Regions from separate parts of the Micromonospora sp. NBRC 101691 genome, predicted to be linked through region 1. Evidence: riboswitches for the same ligand, from Rfam matches in the RefSeq annotation. Region 1 holds a riboswitch; the other holds the start of a gene.
The links. Region 1 has a riboswitch for S-adenosylmethionine ahead of thrC (threonine synthase). Riboswitches for the same ligand answer to the same signal wherever they lie in the genome.
Positions count from the first base shown of each region.

Region 2: linked by a shared signal. The riboswitch ahead of QSK20_RS24000 (aminotransferase class V-fold PLP-dependent enzyme) and the one ahead of thrC (threonine synthase) in region 1 are both predicted to bind S-adenosylmethionine.

Region 1 is NZ_BSTB01000009.1:51,495-58,760, forward strand. Features, by position in the region: gene QSK20_RS16020 (CBM96 family carbohydrate-binding protein) at 1-1,060, opposite strand, end outside; gene QSK20_RS16025 (peptidoglycan recognition protein family protein) at 1,217-2,047, shown strand; gene QSK20_RS16030 (hypothetical protein) at 2,072-2,755, opposite strand; gene QSK20_RS16035 (A24 family peptidase) at 2,857-3,576, opposite strand; SAM riboswitch class I at 3,681-3,816, shown strand; gene thrC (threonine synthase) at 3,829-5,115, shown strand; gene QSK20_RS16045 (GNAT family N-acetyltransferase) at 5,408-6,427, shown strand; gene QSK20_RS16050 (hypothetical protein) at 6,366-6,887, opposite strand; gene paaN (phenylacetic acid degradation protein PaaN) at 6,996-7,266, shown strand, end outside.
Region 2 is NZ_BSTB01000018.1:8,234-15,499, reverse strand. Features, by position in the region: gene QSK20_RS24010 (DUF418 domain-containing protein) at 12-1,211, shown strand; gene QSK20_RS24005 (macrolide family glycosyltransferase) at 1,500-2,681, shown strand; gene QSK20_RS24000 (aminotransferase class V-fold PLP-dependent enzyme) at 2,813-4,087, opposite strand; SAM riboswitch class IV at 4,132-4,252, opposite strand; gene QSK20_RS23995 (sulfite exporter TauE/SafE family protein) at 4,421-5,371, opposite strand; gene QSK20_RS23990 (class I SAM-dependent methyltransferase) at 5,852-6,547, opposite strand; gene QSK20_RS23985 (ABC transporter ATP-binding protein) at 6,544-7,266, opposite strand, start outside.

The DNA.
Region 1 (7,266 bases):
GGTACAACGGCCGCATCTCGTGCCGGGCCCGCCCTCCCGAGGCGAACAGCGGGTGGTGCCAGTACGCCACGGTGCAGCGGGCCTGACTGGCGGCGAGGTCGGCGCGGAGCCACTGCTCCTGTGCGGAGCCGGCGTGGCAGCCACCGATGTGGGAACAGTTCGAATTGAGCACGACCACGTGCCACTGACCGCCGGCCAGGTCGTAGGAGTACCAGCCCTGGCCCGGCGGTCCGGCCGCCGCCCCGAAGTACCCGTAGTAGCCGGTCGCGCCCGGCGTCAGGTACTCGTGGTTGCCCACCGCAGGCCGGGTCCGTTCCTTGTGCCGGCCCCAGGTCGGTTCGTAGCAGTTGGCGAACTCCTCGGGGGTGCCCTTCTCGTAGACCACGTCGCCCAGCGGGGTGACGACCCCCGCCTCGCCGTCGAGGACGCGGGCGGTCTGCTCGTCCCGTTCGGTGGTGCAGCTCGCGATGTCCCCGGCGGCGAGCAGCACCGTGTCGTCGGTGCCGGGAACGCCGGTGTAGACGATGAGCTGGGGTCCGGTCGCGCCGGTCTCCCGGCTGTCGTAGTAGACGCCGTCCGGGCTGATGGAGTAGATCCCCAGACTGAGTACGCCGTTCCCGGTCACCGCGGCGGTGACGTCGACCTCGTAGACGCTGTTCGGGCGGACCCGACCGAAGCGGCCGAGTTCCGTCCCCGTGGCCCCCGGCCGGTCGGCGTACGTCAGGGTGCTCTCGGACCAGCCGGACGCGACCCGGTACACCTGCCCGCCGTTGGGGCTGCCGGCGTGGGAGACATCGCTGGTCCGCAACCGGAGCCAGGCGCGCAGGACGGGCGCGGTCAGGCCGCTGACCGCGAAGGCGAGGTAGGCGATGCGGTCCGGATCGCCAGCCACCGCGAGCTGCCGTTGGTCGTTGTAGTTGGTGGCCGGCGAGCCCGAGTTGACGTACGTGTCGCGGGTGGCCTGGAAGACCGAGGTCGTCACCGCCAGGGCGGGAGTCGGCACGGCGAGGGTCGCCGCCAGGACCGTGAGGACGAATGCGCAGGCACGGAGAGATTTCATGCCTCTCAATGGAGCCCGACGGGTGTCACCCGGTTGTCAAGGCCGATCTACGAAGGCTGATGTATTCGTCACGGTGCGGCTGGTTTCCTGGGGTCATCCGTAATCGGCCCGGCACGGTCGCCGGCCGACGGTCCCCCAACCGGAGACGGAGTCATCGTGAAAGTCCCCGGAGTTCCTTTCGTCCAGGGTCGCAACGCCTACGACGACCGTGACGGTCAGAAGTTCGGCATCGCGATCCACGCCACCGACAACACCGCCTCGGCCGAGGCGGAATCCGTCTACGCCACCAGACGCACCGACGGGGTCAGCTCGCACTTCTACGTCGACGCCGACTCGGTCGTCCAGTCCCTGGACACCACCGCCCGGGCCGGCCACGCCGGTTCCAGCACCGGTAACGAGAACGCCATCGCGGTGGAGATCAGCGGCCGTTCGTCCAGCAGCCGCCAGTGGTGGCTGGAGAACGTGGCCTGGGACCGGCTGGCCGAGGTGCTGGCGGTGGTCTGCCGGTACTACGACATCGCGCCCCGTCGGGCCACCGTCGCCGAGATGAAGGCCACCCCCCAGGTCCGGGCCTTCTACGGACACAACGACATGCGACTGGCCTGGGGCGGCACCACCCACACCGATCCCGGCGCCAACTTTCCCTGGGACCACCTGCTGGCCAAGGTCGAGCAGGCCCTCAACCAGAGCGAGGACGACATGACCCCAGCACAGTTCGTTGCCATCCTGAAGGACCCGAACGTGGCGGCTCTGATGCGGGCCCTGCCGTGGCAGTACAGCGGCGGCGGCATCCCGGCCGACCTCTCCACGCTGAACGTCCTCAACAAGGTCTACGAGGGCGTCCAGAACTTCCAGAGCGGCACCATCAGCGCGGAGGTGGTGCGCGGGGTGCTGGCCACGCTCACCCCGGAGGCCATCGCCGCCGCGATCCCGCCCGACCTGGCGGAGAAGGTCGCCGACGAACTCGCCCGGCGGCTGGTCGCCTGATCCGGCGCTCCCGCCCCGGCTCGTTCAGGGGGTGTACGGCACCTCGGTGTGGCTGACCGCCGGGAACCGGGTGCCGGTCAGCCGGTGCACGGCGGTACGACGGAGGTCCAGTTCGGCCATGGCCGCCCCCGGTGAACGGGTGAGCTGGACCACCGTGGCCTTCTGGTCGGCGATGCGGATCGACTGGACCGGCGTCCGGTCACCCACGTCGGTGACGGTGACGTAGCGCGGTCGGCCGTCGACGTTGCGCCAGACCGCCAGGCTCCAGAACCGCCCCGAGCCGCCGGAGTCGAGCGTGACGGTGCCGACCGCGTCGACCGCGCCGTCACCGTCCAGGTCGCCGGTCGCGCAGGGCTTCTCCAGCATCACCGTGGTGCCGTTGCCCGTCCACCGCCCGCCGCGCAGCCGCAGCGGGTTCGGGAGATCCCGGTACCGTACGCCGCTGCTGCCCAGCTCCGCGTCGCGCAGGTCGGCGCAGGTGAGGGCCCGTACCTTGCGTCGTGGTGTCCCGGTGGAGCTGGGGCTGGGGGCGATCCGGGTCGGTCCGGCGTCCTCGTCCCGGTCGGCTGGCGCGACCTTCGCGGCGGTGGTGGCGGCGGCCGGTCGGGCGTCCCGGGACCGCTTCTTCTTGCCGCTGCCGCTGCCGCCGCACGCGGCCAGTACGCAGACCATCAGCAGAGCCACCACCGGAACCACGCTCCGACGCATCGTCCGTCACCTTTCTCTCGGCAGGTGACCGGGACGGTAGTAGACGGTCGCCAGTGGCCGGACGGGACGCCGGCTCCACTCCGGACGGAAGCGGTCGGCCCTCATCCGGCGGTGACGAGCACCGCCAGCAGCGCACCGGCCAGGAGAGCCGGCCCGAAGGGCAGCTTCGTCCGCCAGCGGACGCGTCGGACGGCGAGGAGCACCAGCAGCACGGGCGCGTTCACCACCCACGGCAGCGCCACGCCGAGGAGCGCCGCGTCCCAGCCCAGCCAGCCGAGGTACCAGCCGAGCAGTGCGCCCACCTTCGCGTCACCGAACCCGAAACCGCCGCCCGGCAGCAGCACCAGCCCGGTGAACGCCGCTCCGACCGCCAGGCAGGCGAGCAGTCCGCGTACCCAGTCGTCCCACTGGCCGGTGCCGAGCGCGACGAGCCCGAGCAGCGGCGGCGTGGCGGCCAGTGCCGGCAGCACCAGCGGGTCGGGGAGCCGATGGCAGGCGACGTCGACGACGCCGAGCAGCACGCCCAGCACCGCCAGGGCGAGCAGCAGCGGCAGGACGGCCACCGCGCCGAGCGCCGCCGCGAGCAGCGCCCCGGCCAGCCCGGCGAGCGCGGCGGTGACCCACCGGGGGACGCCCAGCCGGTGTCCCCGGACGCAGCGACCGGCGAACCACCCCACGACGCCGGGGCGCAGTGGCACACCGCATCCGGAGCAGGTCTGCCGGGGCGGCTCGCCGTACGGCACCGCGAGGCGGTAGCCCACCGTGGGCAGGAGGGCGCCCGCCACTCCGCACCCGATCGCGGCCCCCACCCACCACGGCACGCCCCGCACCCTACCCGCGCCCGGGTGGGTGGAATGGCTCACAAGGTGGGAAGGGGGAGCGGACGCGGGTTGGGCTGTGCGTATGCTCGCAGGCACAACTGAATACCTCATCCAGAGGGGCTGAGGGATACGGCCCGACGACGCCCCGGCAACCACCCCGTGCGCTCAGAGCTGAGCGTCCGACGGGGCAGGTGCCAAATCCGTCCCCGCCGCAGGGTGCGACGCGGGGAAAGATGAGAGGACCCCCTCGACATGACGTCGACGATCGTCGCCCCCGGTATCGACACCACCGCCAGCCCGGCCCGCGCCCTGGTCTGTCGCGCCTGCTCGGCGCGTTACCCGCTCGCCGCCCAGCACGCCTGCTACGAGTGCTTCGGGCCGCTGGAGGTCGACTACGACACCGCCGCGCTGGCCCGGGTGACCCGGGAGCAGATCGAGGCCGGGCCGCAGAACCTGTGGCGGTACGCCGCCCTCCTCCCCGCCGGCCAGGACCCGACCACCCGGGTCACCCTCGACCCGGGGCTCACCCCGCTGGTCGCCGCCGGCAACCTCGCCGCCGAGCTGGGCATCACCGCGCCGCTCTGGATCAAGGACGACAGCGCCAACCCGACCCACTCGTTCAAGGACCGGGTGGTCTCGGTGGCGCTGACCGCCGCCAAGGCGCTCGGCTTCACCCGGTTCGCCTGCGCCTCGACCGGCAACCTGGCCAACTCCGTCGCCGCGCACGCCGCCCGGGCCGGGGTGCCCTCGGTGGTCTTCATCCCCGGTGACCTGGAACAGGGCAAGGTGGTCACCACCGCCGTCTACGGCGGCGACCTGGTCGCCATCGACGGCTCGTACGACGACGTGAACCGCCTCTGCGGCGAACTGGTCGAGACCGACGAGTTCGAGGACACCGCGTTCGTCAACGTCAACGTCCGCCCCTACTACGCGGAGGGGTCGAAGACCCTCGGGTACGAGGTGGCCGAGCAGCTCGGCTGGCGGATCCCGGCGCAGGTGGTCATCCCGATGGCCAGTGGCGAACTGCTCACCAAGGTCGACAAGGCGTTCAGTGAGCTGGTCGAGATCGGGCTGGCCGAGGCCCCGGCCGGCGGCTGGAAGGTCTTCGGCGCCCAGTCGGCCGGCTGCAACCCGATCGCCACCGCGCTGCACGCCGACACCGACACCATCACCCCGGTCAAGCCGACCGGGATCGCGAAGTCGCTGAACATCGGCGACCCGGCGGCCGGCCTCTACGCCCTGGAGGCGGTGCGGCGTACCGGTGGGTGGATGGACTACGCCGACGACGAGGAGATCCGCGCGGCGATCCGGCTGCTGGCCCGTACCACCGGGGTCTTCGCCGAGACGGCCGGCGGGGTGACCGTCGCGGTGCTGCGCAAGTTGGTCGCCTCGGGCCGGCTGGACCCGACCGCCGAAACGGTGGTCTTCAACACCGGCGAGGGTCTGAAGACCATCGACGCGGTCGCCGGCCAGGTCGGCCCGACCCACCGGATCAAGCCGTCGCTGCGCGCCGCCCGCGACGCCGGTCTACTCGGCTGACCTGCCGATCGTCCCGGCGGATCGGTCGACTCGCCCGAATGGGGGATCGGGTCGATCCGTCGGGTAACCGACCGTTCGCCCAGGGTACGAAAAACTACCCGGCAGGGACTTGACGCCAGTAACCGGTCAGGCGCAGGATGCTTCCTGCGGGAGGGCGTTCGCCGAAGACTTTTCAAGCCTTACGACCCAACGCCGGAGGCGTTGTGCGATCGTCCCTCCCGACCAAAGCTTTCTTCGGGCCAGCGGTTAAATCGCTGGCCCGTTGCCGTTCCGGCGGCGCACCCTCGTCGGCATGAGCATCGTCATCGCGTCGTTCGACGAGTCCGACCAGGCCGCGATCGACGCGGCGTTCCAGGTGGCCGCCGCCGCGCAGGCCGTCGACCTGCCGGATTTCCCGCAGCTGTCCCGGCAGCAGTTCGAGGGCGCGATCCGGCACCCGATGCCCAGCAGGTCGATCCTGATGGCGCTGGCCACCCTCGACGACGTGCCGGTGGGCCACCTGATGCTCCACCTGCCGCAGGCGGAGAACGTCGACAACGCCAGCCTCGACCTGGCCGTCCACCCGGCGTACCGGCGGCGTGGCATCGGGCGGGCGCTGTACGGACACGCCGTCCGGGTGCTGCGCGGGCACGGCCGGAAGCGGATCATCTCGACGTCGGTCGGGCCGCTGCCGGAGGGGCCGGAGCGGCCGGCCGTCGGCGCGCGGTTCGCCGCCGCGCTGGGTGCGCAGCCGGCGCTGGGCGAGGTACGCCGCCGGCTGGTGGTCGACCAGGTGGACCACGCCGCCCACGACGCGCTGCTGGCCGACGCGCGCGAACGGGCCACCGGCTACCGCACGGTGACCTGGCAAACCGTCACCCCCGAGGAGTACGTCGCCGACGTCGCCTACCTCGACAGCCGGCTGGTGACCGACTCGCCCATCGGGGACCTCGTGCTCGAACCGGACCGCGTCGACGCGGAACGGGTCCGGGGCATCGAGCGGGTGCTGACGGCCCGGGGGCGGTCTCCCTACCACTGCGGAGTGGTGCACGAGGCGAGTGGCCGCCTGGTCGCCTGGTCGATGATCGTCGTGGTGCCGTCCGTCCCACGGCACGCCGACCAGCAGATCACCATCGTGGATCCGGCGCACCGGGGCCATCGGCTCGGCCTGCTCACCAAGATCGAGAATCTCCGGTACGTGCTGGCGCACGAGCCGGAACTGCGCGAGATCGACACCTGGAACGCCGCCGACAACACGCACATGATCGCGATCAACGAGCAACTCGGCTTCCGCGCCGTCGACGCCTGGACCATCTGGCAGCTCGACATCTGAGCGGACGTCTCCCGGCGGTGCCCGGCGGCGGGCGGAGCAGGGCCGCCGCCCACGGTCGCAGGGTCGGCTCGGGATATCCGCCGGCTGCCAGGCCGGCCCGCCGCTCGAAGACGTTGCCGCAGCCGTAGGTGCCGGTCAGCGCGTACGACCACCCGCAGGCGAGCCAGTACGCCGGCCACAAGAGCGGCCCGAGCAGCGCGTACTGGTCGGTGTGCCGCCGCTCGTGGGCGAGCAGGTCGGCGCGGTCCGGGTGGAGCAGCCACTCGGGTGGGCGACGGGTCAGCACCACCGAGCCGACCGTGAAGCACCGCTGCCTCGGCACCGGCAGCCGGTAGCCCCCGGCGACGACGATGCCGTCCGGGGTGCGCCGCCGGGTGGTGCGGGCCAGGACCGCCAACGCCAGCCCGGCCGGCGTGGTGCCGTTGAGCCAGGTGAGCGTGGTCCGCGTCCGCTGTCGCACGGCTCCAGGATGGGCCCCCGGGGCGAGCCCGGCCAGCCAACTCACGGCCCGTGCCGACTCGGCTCACGGCCCTTACCGACTCCTCCCGGGCTGCGGCATGATGGCGGCATGACGGAGACCCCGCATCCCCTGTACGCCACGCACGCCGACACCCTCACCCGGGCGCTGACCGCGATCTCCGAGCGCGGGTACTGGTCCGCCTACCCCGAGTCCCCCAGCCCCCGCGTGTACGGCGAGACCGCCGCGGCCGAGGGCCGGGCCGCCTTCGAGGCGTACCTGGACGGCGACTTCCCGCTCGACCAGCCGGGCACCGGCGACCGGATCGCCACCGAGGCGAGCCCGTTCGGGGTGACGCTGGGCGTGCGCTACCCGCACGCCC
Region 2 (7,266 bases), on a different contig from region 1:
AGGGGTGCACCATGTCCTCTGTCCCCGCCCACGCCGCGCGGGTCACCGCCGCCGCGGCACCGCCCGCCACCGCCGGCGTCCGGTCACTCGCGCCGGACCTCGCCCGGGGCGCCATGCTGTTGCTGATCGCGCTCGCCCACGCCCACATGTACCTGTACGGACACGAGCGGGGCTTCCGCGGGTACTCCCTCGACGGCGGCCCCGTCGACCGGCTCGTCGCCGGCCTCCAGGTGCTGCTGGTGGACGGCCGGGCGCTGCCGATGTTCGCCGCGCTGTACGGCTACGGACTGGTCCGCCTGGCGGACCGGTGGACGGCGACCGGAGCCGACTGGCCACAGGCACGCCGGATGCTCCGCCGACGCAGCTGGTGGCTGGTCGCGTTCGGCTTCGCGCACGCCCTGCTGCTCTTCTTCGGCGACATCCTCGCCACGTACGGGCTGATGGGGCTGCTGCTGGTCGGCATGGTGCAGGTCAAGGACCGCACCCTGCTCCGGGTCGCCGGGCTCTGGACCGTGGTCTACGTCTCGCTCGCCAGCGTGACCGCCCTGACGATCATCGAGAACGGGTCCACGCCGTACCCCACCGACGCCGAATCGCTGCTGGCGGGGGTCGGTGCCCGCCTGGCGGCCTGGTCGGTGCTGGCACCGATGCTGGCCCTGGACGTGGTCACCCCGTTCCTGCTCGGCATGTGGGCGGCCCGGCGCCGACTGCTCGACGAACCCGGCCGGCACCGCACTCTCCTGACCCGCGTCGCGCTGGTCGGCATCACGGTCACGGTCGTCGGCGGCGCTCCCCTCGCCCTGATCGACGCGCGGCTCTGGACGGACTGGTCCGCCGCCGCTGCCGTGCCCGCGTACGCCCTGCACAGCGTGACGGGGATCGCCGGAGGCCTCGGGTACGCGGCGCTGACCGGGCTGATCGCCCACCGTCGCACCGCCGCGCCTGGACGCGTGGTAACCGCGCTCGCCGCCTGCGGACAACGGTCCCTGACCTGCTACCTGCTCCAGTCGGTGGCCTTCGTGGCGATCTTCGTGCCGTACACGGGCGCCCTCGGTGGCCGGCTCGGTGACGCCGGCGCCTCGGCGGTCGCGGTCGGCGTCTGGCTCGCCACGGTGCTGCTCGCCGACGGCATGCGGCGACGCGGTCGGCGGGGCCCCGCCGAGACGCTGTTGCGCCGGCTCAGCTACCGACCGGTCCGGCCCCGCCCGTAGACCTGAGTCGGGGCAGTCGGGGAGTCGGGCCGTGCCCGTCGGATCGTCGGCCACCGCGCCGGGGCGGGTAACTGGTTTGTCCGCTCCGGTACGGGCCGGCTAGCATTCCGGACATGATCATCGCTTACATGCGCCTTCGCTCCGCCTGAGGCGGTACGGCGCGTCGGTCACCCGTCGACCGACCCCTGGTCGATCTGGTCGAGCCCGCGCGTTGAGCGGGCCCAGGTCGCGTCCGCGTCGTGTCGCCGCCGGATGGCATCTTCCCTCCGACTCGACAGGACCCTTCACATGCGTAAACCAGCTCATATCGCCATGGTCGGCAGCACCGCGCCGAGCCACGTCTACCCGTCCCTGGGCCTGATCCGGGAACTGGTCGACCGGGGCCACCGGGTGACCTACGCGATCGGCGAACCACTCACCGGCCTGGTCACGCCGACCGGGGCGGAACCGGTCACCCACCCGTCGATCCTGCCGCAGGGCGACACCGCCTGGCCGGAGGACCCCGGTGCGGCGATGCGGGTGTTCCTCGACGAGGGCATCGCGGTGCTCCCGCTCCTGACCGCCCGCTACGACACGGATCGGCCGGACCTCGTGCTCTACGACATCGGCGGGCTGGCCGGACCACTGCTGGCCGCCCGGTACGACGTGCCGGCGGTGCAGTTGTCACCAGCGATGGTCGCCTGGAACGGCTACGAGGAGGACATGGCGGAGATCCTCACCGCCCTGTACGAGTCGGAGTCCGGCCGCGACTACTACGCCACGCTCGGCGCGTGGTTGGCCGACCACGGCATCCGGCGGGAACCGCGACACTTCCTGACCCGTCCGGACCGGGTGCTGTCACTGATCCCCCGGGTGATGCAGCCGAACGCCGACCGGGTCCCGGACTCGGTGCGGTTCGTCGGCCCGTGTCTCGACCCGGCCCGGCTCACCGACCCGACCTGGACACCGCCCACCGACGGACGGCGGGTCCTGCTGGTCTCCTTCGGCACGGCCTACAACGACCAGTTGCCGGTGTACCGGGCCTGCCTGCGCGGCTTCGCCGACTCCCCGTGGCACGTCGTGCTGGCCGTCGGACACAAGGTGGACCCGGCCGACCTGGGCCCGCTGCCGGACAACGTTGAGGTGCACCGCAGCGTGCCGCAGCTGGCGGTGCTGGCCCACGCGTCGGCCTTCGTCACCCATGCCGGCATGGGAGGCTGCACCGAGGCGCTCTGGTTCGGCGTGCCCACGGTCGCGATCCCGCAGGCGGTGGACCAGTTCGGCAACGCCGACCGGCTCGTCGACGCCGGTGTCGGCCGGCGGCTGCCGGCCGAGGAGGTCAGCGCGGAGACGCTACGCGCGGCGGTGGACGCGGTCGCCGACGATCCGCATCTGCGGCGCCGGCTGACCGAGGTCCGGTCCGAGGTACGCGCGAACGGCGGGCTGCGGCACGCGGCGGACGCGGTGGAGGCGTTCCTCGCCGGGCACTGACCGGGCACCGGTGGGCCGCCCGATCGGAACGCGGTCGGGCGGCCCATCGCGTGGTTCCGCCGTGGGCGACGGTCGTCGCCTCCCGTACAGGTGAGGAAGGGCCGTCCGCTCATCCGCCCCGCCCGGACGGGTCAACCGAGCGCGGCCAGGGCGGTGAGCAGGCGCTCCACGTGCTCGTCGGTGCTGCCCAGACCGAGGCTGGCCCGCAGGGCGGTGGGCGGCAGGTCGCGGCGGCCACTGCGCGCGGCGGCCTCGGCGAGCAGCCGGCGGGCCAGCGGGTGGGCGCAGAACAGCCCGTCGCGTAGCCCGATCCGGTGCTCGGTGGCGAGGATGGCGGCCACGTCGGCGGAATCCCGGCCGGCGACCACGAAGGACACGATGCCGACGCGGTCGGCCGTGGGGCCGAAGGTCCGCAGCTCCACGAGGTGCGGCAGCGCTTCGATCCCGGTGCGCAACCGGGTCAGCAGCGCCTGCTCCCGGACGTGCAGGGCGGCGCGGTCCGTGGTGGTGAGCGCGGCACAGACCGCCGCCAGGGCCACCGCGCCGAGCAGGTTCGGCGTCCCGGCCTCGTGCCGGCCGGGGCCGGTCGTCCAGCGCACGTCGTGGGTCGCCGTCCCGACGTACCGGGTGGCCCCGCCGCCGGCCAGGTACGGCGGTGCGGCGTCCAGCCAGTCCGCCCGCCCGACGAGCACGCCGGCGCCGAACGGGGCGTACAGCTTGTGTCCGGACGCGGCGAGGTAGTCCACGTCGAGCGCGGCCAGGTCGACGGGGGCGTGCGGGGCCAGTTGGGCGGCGTCCAGCACCACGCGGGCGCCGTGCCGGTGGGCCACCCGGGTGAGCTCCGCGACCGGCCAGCACTCCCCCGTGACATTGCTCGCGCCGGTCACCGCGACCAGGATCGGCGTGCTGCTGTCGGTCCCCCGGCGCAGTTCACGCAGGGCGGCGGCGAGCGCGCGGACCGCCGCGTGCGGCGAGTCGGGTACCGGTAGCCGGAGGGTCCCGGCCGGCCAGGGCAGCAGGTTCGCGTGGTGTTCGCCGGCGAACGTGACGACCTTGGTGTCGGCGGGAAGCGCGTGGGCGAGCAGGTTGAGCGCGTCCGTGGTGTTCCGGGTGAAGATGACGTGATCGTCGGGGCGGACGGCGAAGAAGTCACCCACGGTCTGCCGGGCCTGTTCGTACGCCAGGGTGCAGCGCCGGGAGAGCGCGCCGGCGCCCCGGTGCACGCTGGCGTACCAGGGCAGCAGCTCGGCCACCGCGTCGGCGGCGGCACGGGCGCAGGGCGCGGAGGCGGCGTAGTCGAGGTTGATCTCACCGGGCACCCCGAGCACCTGGAGCGCCTGGTACGGCGGTCGTGGCACCGGACGGGACCCGACACGGACGGGCGAGGGTACGAGGGCAGTGGTCATGCCAGACCTCCGGCATCCAGGGACCCCGGAACGGCAGGGGACGGGGCCCGCGCTTGCCCAGCACCTGGTCGGGCTGGGCCCGGTCATCACCCGGGGCACCCCACCGCGAACCTCGACGAGGGTTGCCGGCCAGCAAGCCGGGGCTTGTCGCTGGCACTCATGACCTGGGCCGGAGCATAGCCGCAGGACGTGGCCCGGCCAACCCGGGGAGGTGAACTTAACCGGCCGGCGGGACGAGCGACCGCCGTCCCGACAACCATTGGCCGGAAAGGCGAGCAGCCCCGCCGTTGCCGGCGGGGCTGCTCGACTTTCTCTCCGTGTCGGTGTCGGGGATCACACGGTCGGGGCGGCGTTCTTCTCGGTCGGCTCGTCGGCTGCCGCAGCGGCCTCGGTTTCGGCGACGATGCGGCGTTCCTCGTCCCGGTTGGCCCGGTACTGGCGGACGGAGTACGCCAGGGCGGCGGCCCAGACGGCGTAGATGACGGCGTAGAAGGCGTAGCGGACCCCGTCGGACGCGTCGATCCAGTCGCTGCGCAGCAGGGTACGGGTGTTGGTCAGGATGATGACCCCGCCGACGGCCGAGCCGAGCACGCGCGGCGGGATGTGCCGGACCAGCCAGGCCGCGATCGGCGCGGCGATGGTGCCGCCGATCAGCAGCACGGCGACCCAGGCGAAGTTCACGCCCTCGGAACCGATACCGACGATGAATCCGACGCTCGCCGCGACGGCGACGAGGAACTCGCTGGTGTCGATCGAGCCGATGGTCTTGCGCGGCTCCAGTCGACCGCTGGCCAGGATCGCCGGGGTGCCGACCGGCCCCCAGCCGCCGCCACCGGTGGCGTCGACGAAGCCGGCCACCGTGCCCAGCGGGGCGAGGAAACGCTTGCGCAGCGGCTTACCGAGGTTGCCCTTGGGCAGGCCCACCGCGGTGAACCGGATCAGGATGTAGAGCCCCAGCGTGAGCAGGATGATCGACATCAACGGCGCGGCGGTCTCGGTCGACAGGTTCGACAGGAAGGTAGCCCCGGCGAACGCACCGACCGCGCCGGGGATACCGATCTTCCAGACGACCTTCCAGTCGACGTTCCCGAACCGCCAGTGGGAGGCGCCGGAGACGAGGGTGGTGCCGATCTCGGCGAGGTGGACGGTCGCCGACGCCGCCGCGGGGTTGGTGCCGATGGCCAGCAGCAGGGTCGTCGACGTGACCCCGTACGCCATGCCGAGACTGCCGTCGACGAGTTGGGCACCCAGGCCAACCAGGGCGAGGAGGATGAGTTTTCGCATGTCTACCGCCAGTCGTGAAGGGGTGGCAGGTCGACCGGACCTTGTTGTCCGCCGAGTCAACCGGTCAGGGGTGGTGTGGTCGGCCGCCCCCGCGACCGCCGTGCCCACGGCCGGTCACGACGTGGGCGGGCAGGTGGCTACGCCTCGGGACGCGAGCTGCGCAGGAAGTGCTCCTCGCACGGTGCTCGGCGCACCGCGCGGCACGCGTCGACGTCCGCATCGCGTAGCTCCTCCGCGTGCCGATCGGGGCCAGAACGAGTGGACGTGGCGACCCACGCGACCCCTTGTTCTCCCACATTCCCCACTAGTTCGATGGAGAATACGATGTTTGCCGGCCCCGCGACAACCCCCGTCCCCTCGGACACTCGACACGTCCGGTCACGCCGCCGGCCGGACCGACGGATGTGGCTGCGGCGGACTCCCCGGCACACCGCTCCGGGACGGTGCGCGAGACTCTCCTGATGCTCGGTGGTTGCCGCCCTACCGCTGGCCGGTGACGAGGAACTGCATCTGGTGCTCGTGGTTCGGGGCGACCCCGAACCGCCGGTCCAGTTCGTAGATCGACGTCAGCGGGGTGACCGTCACCTGGGTCAGTCCGGCCGTTTCGAGGACCGCGACGGTCTGGTCGATGGACTGCGCGGTGGCCAGCGGCAGGACGGCCTGAACCTGCGGGTCGTAGTGGTCGGTGAAGTTCTCCGAGGCATTCTCCAGGCCGTCGGGGAACCAGGTGCTGTCGACCACCGCGATCGTGCCGCCCGGACGCAGCAGACGGACCCAGTTGGCCACGGCGACCTCCGGCTCGCGCAGGGTCCACATCAGGTACCGGCTGGTGACCGCGTCGAAGCTGCCGGGCGGGAAGTCCGGGTGGACGGCGTCACCACGCCGGATCACAGGACCGTTCGGCATGCTGGCGGCGTGCTGGCGGGCCCGGTCCAGCATGCCCTCGGCGAGGTCGATGCCGGTGACACGGTGACCGAGGCCGGCCAGGACCATGGCGACCTGTCCGCTGCCGGTGCCGACGTCGAGGACGTCCGACGGCGCGGGTGGCAGAGCGCCCTTCCAAACCTCCGACCAGGCCTGCTGGTCGACCGCGAGGCGGTCGGAGCGTTGCTGGTACTCGTCGTAGCTCGGCGCGCGGCCGGTCCAGTAGGCGTTGATACGGTCCTGCGCCGTCACGCGGCACTCCCCTCGTCGTCGGTCTCCCCGACCGGTCGGAACAGCAGGTGGATGGCACCGTCGAGTTCCAGGCGCCGGATCCCGATGCCGTAGACGGGCTCGAGGAGCGCCGGATCCAGCACCTCGTCGGCGGTGCCGGCGGCGACGACCCCGCCCCCGCCCAGCAGCACCAGGTCGTCGCAGTAGCGGGCGGCGAGGTTGAGGTCGTGCAGCACGACGATCGAGCAGGTGTCCAGGGTGCGGACCAGGTGGAGGATCTCGTGCTGGTAGCGGATGTCGAGGTGGTTGGTCGGCTCGTCGAGCAGCAGGTGGGTGGCCTGCTGGGCGAGTGCGCGGGCGATCAGCACCCGCTGGCGCTCACCTCCGGAGAGCTGGCCGAACGACCGGGGACCGAGGTGGGCGGCGCCGACCCGGGTCAGGCAGCGGGCGGCGATCTCGTAGTCGGCGCGGCCGGTGCGCTGGAAGGTCGACAGGTGCGGTCCCCGGCCCAGCAGCACCAGCTCGGCCACGGTGAGCGCCGTCTCGCCCCCGGTCTCCTGCACGACCACGGCCAGCCGACGTGCGGCTTCCCGGGGCGCCAGGGCGGCCAGTTCGTCGCCGTCGACCACGACCTGTCCGGTCCTGCTGCGCAGCGCGCCGTAGAGCAGGCGCAGCAGAGTGGTCTTGCCGCTTCCGTTCGGGCCGATCAATCCGAGGACCCGGCCCGGCTGCGCCGTCAC